Linked DNA regions of Magnetococcus sp. PR-3. The protein of the gene in region 2 interacts with the protein of the main gene of each other region in a pairwise test. Links are inferred from orthologs where the notes say so. Each region holds a gene or a part of one and is shown on either strand. Other genes may lie near its edges.

The links. The genes of interacting proteins can lie anywhere in the genome.
Region 1: the proteins of sfsA (region 2) and V5T57_RS09055 interact in binary tests that used the Escherichia coli proteins (3 or more experiments, as listed by UniProt). The link is inferred for Magnetococcus sp. PR-3 from one-to-one orthologs.

The regions. Positions count from the first base shown.
Region 1 is NZ_JBAHUQ010000013.1:29,797-32,819, reverse strand. Bases 42-3,023 are described here. They hold V5T57_RS09055 (glutamate-5-semialdehyde dehydrogenase), read right to left. Parts: upstream 2,178-3,023; coding sequence 906-2,177; downstream 42-905. Other genes in these bases: proB (glutamate 5-kinase), read right to left, coding at 2,630-3,023; nadD (nicotinate-nucleotide adenylyltransferase), read right to left, coding at 227-901; rsfS (ribosome silencing factor), read right to left, coding at 42-230. Also shown: more of rsfS, read right to left, coding at 1-41. UniProt on the Escherichia coli protein: Catalyzes the NADPH-dependent reduction of L-glutamate 5-phosphate into L-glutamate 5-semialdehyde and phosphate. The product spontaneously undergoes cyclization to form 1-pyrroline-5-carboxylate.
Region 2 is NZ_JBAHUQ010000021.1:53,716-56,472, forward strand. Bases 13-2,728 are described here. They hold sfsA (DNA/RNA nuclease SfsA), read right to left. Parts: upstream 1,862-2,728; coding sequence 1,163-1,861; downstream 13-1,162. Other genes in these bases: map (type I methionyl aminopeptidase), read right to left, coding at 343-1,110; V5T57_RS12945 (PDZ domain-containing protein), read right to left, coding at 1,876-2,728. Also shown: more of V5T57_RS12945, read right to left, coding at 2,729-2,757. UniProt on the Escherichia coli protein: Binds to DNA non-specifically. Could be a regulatory factor involved in maltose metabolism.

The DNA of each region.
Region 1 (3,023 bases), on a different replicon or contig from region 2:
GTGGTGAGTTTTAACTGAGAGGCCAGTTGATCAACATCGTCCGCCAAGGAACGAACATGGGTGTTGGATCGACCAGTGGCAATAATGAAGAAATCCGCCAATCCTGAGCGTCCCTCCAGATCCACCAGAACGATATCTTCGCCCTTCTTGTCATCCAGCTTGTTTTTAATGGCGAGGGCAGCTTGCTCAATCTCTGCCTTGATCTGGTCATCGTTCTTAATGTCGCTCATGGACGGTAAAGCTCCTGCTTGTGTATGTAGTCCACCACCCGTTGGGGGGTAAGATAGTCAATGCTCCGCCCTGCCACCAGCGCCTCGCGCATGGCTGTAGAGCTGATCTCCATAGGCGTAACGGGTTGTATGAGCACCCCATTACGCCCCATCTCTTCTCGGTACAACAGCGCACCACTTTGCACCAGAAAAGGTTCTAAATAACGTCCTGCCTCTGTCGCACTAAGATCCACCGAATACCCCGGGCGGGTCATAATACACAGATGGGCATACTTAATGAGTTGCTCCCAATCCTTCCAAAGGTGCATCTCTTCCAACAAATCACTACCCAGCGTAAATACCCACTCAATGGTGGGCCGACTGCGCGTTAAACTACGCAAGGTATCGATGGTATAACCTATGCCCTCCCGCAGGACCTCAATATCATTGGCTTCAAAGCGGGGTTCACGGCTAACGGCCAAACGCACCATATCCAAACGATCTTCAGGTGCGGCCAACACCTCATCCCCTTTAAAGGGGTGGGCACCACTGGGGATAAGATGCATACCATCCAACCCCAGCCCCTCCATAACCTCCATGGCAGAACGCAAGTGTCCTAAATGGGGCGGGTTAAAAGATCCCCCCAAAATACCAATACGTTTGGCCAGATGTTGGCGAAAGGCTTGAGACATTGTCTTAACTTCTCAGCTGACCATCACCCAATACAATCCACTTTTCGCAGGTCAAACCTTCCAGACCCACAGGACCACGTACATGCAGCTTATCCGTAGAGATCCCCATCTCTGCGCCCAAACCAAACTGGAAGCCATCATTAAAACGGCTGGAGGCATTCACCATCACCGCGGAAGAGTCAACCTCCCGCAAAAAGCGCATAGCGGTGGCGTGGTGCTCCGTCACAATCACTTCGGTATGCCGTGAGGAGTGGGCATCGATATGATCCATGGCCATCTCCATATCCTCAACCACACGTACCGATAGAATAGCGGCCAGATATTCGGTATCCCAATCTTCATCGGAAACAGGAATAACCGGTGCAACTTCACCCACGTGACGGATGGTCTCCGGGCACCCTTTAATCACACACTCAGCCTTGTTCAACTTCTCCGCAAGGGCAGGAAGCACAGCCTGGGCAGCTTGGCGGTGGACCAGCAAGGTTTCCGTAGCATTACAGACCCCTGTGCGCTGCATTTTTCCATTAAAGGCCAACTCAACCGCCTTGTTTGTATCGGCATGCGCATCAATATAGGTGTGGCATATGCCATCCAGATGCTTAATAACAGGAATGGTGGAGTCCTCCATAACCCGTTGGATCAACCCTTTACCACCACGGGGGATAATAATATCCACATAGGCATCCGCCTTCAGCAAAGCACCCACAGCAGCACGATCCGTGGTACCCACCACCTGTACGGCATCGGTTGGTGCCCCCCCCTTTTCCATCCCTTGGGCCAGGGCTGCAGCAATGGCCCGGTTGGAATGAAACGCCTCAGACCCCCCACGCAGAATGACCGCATTACCGGATTTGACACACAAGGCTGCGGCATCTGCCGTCACATTGGGGCGGGATTCATAAATGATCCCAATGACGCCCAAGGGCACACGCATTTTGCCGACTTGCAGATCATTTTCCAGGCGACGCATACCACCGATCTCACCAATGGGATCAGGCAGTGACGCAACTTGGCGGATGCCTTCTGCCATACCGCTAATCACCTTATCGGTTAAGCGCAGGCGATCCAGCATGGCATCGGTCAACCCATTTTTTTCACCGGCTTCCAGATCTTTCTCATTTTCAACCTGGAGGATATTTTTCCCGGCGATCAGCGCATCCGCCATGGCGTGTAAGGTGGCATTTTTTGTAGCGGAGTCCAGCCACGCCAGTTGCCGCGCAGCTTTACGGGCCTTTTGGCCAATCTCTTTAATTAACTTGGTTGCGTCATCGCTCATGGTATTGCCATCCATTATCTTTGCTTTTCTCAAGATACCATCCCCCACCCACTCTTCATGTTGATCACTGAAGAAAGCATGGTGGGGATCTGGGGAAAAACATGTGGTTTTCTCACCCAGGTTTAATACAGGCCAGCCCCACTCAACCAGGCTTACCTACCTAAATGCCAACGGTATAAAAACAGGGAAGAAGCCCTGTTTAACCAGCTGGTTTGCCAAACGTCCGGTGCATGCAGGTTATCGGTACACGCGGCAACGCTCTATCGCTTATACCCTATAAGGGTCAGCCTTGTTGGCATGGTTGTCGTCTCAAACCACATCTCTCAAGCCTTAGCCTGATCTACCGGCCCTCTCTCAAAGCACATACACACCATGGCTGGGGGGCACGTGATGCTTCTCGTTAGGGCCCCACCTTTGAGAGATCAACAGCATGTACGGGCACGGGCTGCACCCTACTTCACCAACAGCACCATATCATCTCGATGCACAACCTCTTCATCCACAATAAACCCCAGGGCCGCCTCAATATCACGGCTGTGCTTACCCTTGATCAAATCCATATGGGTGTGGCGATAATTGACCAGACCTTTACTAATGCGGCGACCATCGCGATCACAACAATAGACGGCAGCCCCTCGGTCAAACTTACCTTGGACCCCAACAACGCCACGCGCCAACAAACTCTTGCCCCGTCGTAACGCCGCAACCGCACCATCATCCAACAGCAGCGATCCTTCACAGGTTAAGCCGTTGGCAATCCACCGTTTACGGCTGCTAATGGCGTCACCAGAGGCTAAGAATAGTGTGCCAATCCCACCCTTATTGATCACGCCATCGATGGGGTTA
Region 2 (2,757 bases):
TGTCGGTTTCTGTACGATATGGCCTAATCTCTTCTACGGTAGTGGATGCTGATCCGATCAAATCACTATGGCTCTTAAATTGTGAAGTCTTCACGGGGCTATGTGGGTCTCTGCCCTAAGAAAGCCATTTGCCACGGGAAAAGGTCATCGATACAGGTCTGGGTAAGCTGGGCAGGGAACCTTGGCCCTCAAAGCCTGTTTGCGCATGGGGTTTCTATACGCAACCCACATGTGGGTTGAGACCTCTGTGCTAGTGGGGCGTGGTTTGGTGAAGCCAGGGGGGATAAAAAAACGCCATGGTTAGGGCCATGACGTTTTTTATACAAGATATGAGCGGGTGCGTTAAGTCCGGCTGTATTCCCCATTAACATCCGTTAGCACTTCGCGCCCTGTCTCTGTCACCACCAGTGTATGTTCATACTGAGCAGAGAGGCTGTGGTCTTTGGTCACAACCGTCCATTGGTCTGGCATCAACTTGATATAGGGTTTGCCTAAATTGACCATCGGCTCAACGGTAAAGACCATACCAGGTTTAATCTCAACCCCTTCACCATGGTTCCCAAAGTGCAAAATGGCAGGTTCTTCATGAAATTTTTCACCAATACCATGCCCGCAGTATTCCCGCACAACCGTACAGCGATTCTGACGAGCGTACTGTTCAATAACAGCACCAATATCCCCTACATGTGCGCCAGGACGAACCGCATCAATGCCTAAATCAAGGCAGTACTTGGCGACATCCGCAATTTTTTTACCTTTTTTGGTTGGCGTGCCAACATGGAAGGTGCGGCTGGTATCGCCATGCCATCCATCAATAATGGTTGTGATATCGACATTGATAATATCACCCTCACGCAAAATACGGTCACCAGGAATGCCGTGGCAGACCTGATGGTTCACCGATGTGCAGATGGATTTTGGGAAACCCCGGTAGTTCAAAGGTGCGGGAATGGCATTATGACTGAGAATGTAGTCATGGCAGATGGTGTTTAACTGCTCGGTGCTGACCCCTGCTTTAATATGTGGCTCGATCATATTGAGAGTCTCACCCGCCAGTCGGCAGGTAACACGCATTTTCTCAATCTGTTCCGGGGTTTTAATGGCAATCATGGAAGCTCACTCCACACGGTCCTTGGGGATCGTGATAAAAACGTTCACATATTTACGATAGGGTGGCGGTTAACGGGCGCACCACCTGAATCGATTGAGGTGTGACATCACAGGCGTATACCAAACACTCAACGCCAGCATCCAGCGCAGATTTTAACGACTGGGCATATGTGGGGTCTATCTCTTTAGCAGGGCGAAAATGGTCGCAATCAGACCGCTGGACAATAAACAGGATTACCCCCCGATGTCCAGCTTTAACCGCCTCAATCAGGGCGCCAAGATGTTTAGCCCCGCGTTTGGTTACAGCATCCGGAAAGGCTGCATCCCCTCCAAGTTGTAGGGTGACACTCTTGACCTCAACATAAGTCAGCGCACCCTCTGCATCCGTTAAGCGAAAATCCAACCGGGAATCATGAAAAGGGACCTCACGCTTTAACGCTGCAAATCCGTTGAGCGGTTCAATCACGCCCTTTTCCATCGCTTCAGCGGCAATACGGTTGGCCAAGCCTGTATTAACACCGACTAAGGCCCCACGATCATGCACAAGTTCCAGGGTCCAGGCGAGCTTGCGCTTAGGGTTGTCGGAATGGGAGATGTAAACCGGTTCTCCTTCATGGACCAGCCCCTTCATGGAACCTGAATTGGCACAATGGACGGTGACTTCTTGGCCATCCTCCATGGTGACATCTGTTAAGAAGCGCTTATACCGTTTAATCATGCGTGCCGGTGTTAGGGGTGCTGCAAATTCCATGGTTCTATTCCCGTTTAGCGGCGCCTTGGGCGTGCAGCGACATCGACATCCACCTTATGAACTTTACCTGCACGTTTGTAGGTAATGCTGAGCTTTTGGCCTGGGAGCAGTTTATTGATCTCTTGAATCAACTGTTGATCTGTGGTGACCTTGGCTTGATTCACCTTTTGGATTAGATCGCCCTCTTTTAATCCACCTTTAGCAGCCGGGCTGGTGGGCGCAACCCCTTCAACCACAATACCTTTTGGTGTGTTTTCAACAGCAACACCCAACCAAGGTTTGGCTTTTCCTCCAGCCATGCGTTGACGTGGGGGAGGCGGGGGTGGGCGCTGGCCGTAGTTCTCTGGCCCAAAGCCTCCTTGGCCAAAACCGCCCTGCTGACTCATGGGATCACCAAAGCCACCTTCCTGACCATAACCAGGGGGCGGCGGTGGGGGCTGACTACCGCCATAGCCTTCTTGACCAAACCCACCGGGTGGTGGGGGGGGAGGCATCTCACCATAACCACCACCGGGACCTCCATAGCCCCCTCGTGGGCCGCTATGCATGTTGCCGCCAAATGGACCATTACGCATCATGCGGCGTGGGGTATCCATCATGCTGCCCATCGGGGTGTTGGGGTAGGAGGTGACAGAGCCATGATCCTTGCTGTCTTCCAAGGTTGTTTTTAGGTAGGTCAGGTTTCCTTGGCGCATCACTTTCAGCGTAACGCGCGTTCCTGGTTTAGTGGTGGCGACGCGTCGGGCAAATTGACCCGGCCCACGGATGGCATGACCATTCAACTCCAGAATAATATCATTCCGTTCCAGGCCAGCTTTGTCGGCAGGGCTGTCTTTAATAATTTCCCCTACCTGAACCCCTTTGGGTGTATTAATTGTGGCCCCTAACCAGCCATC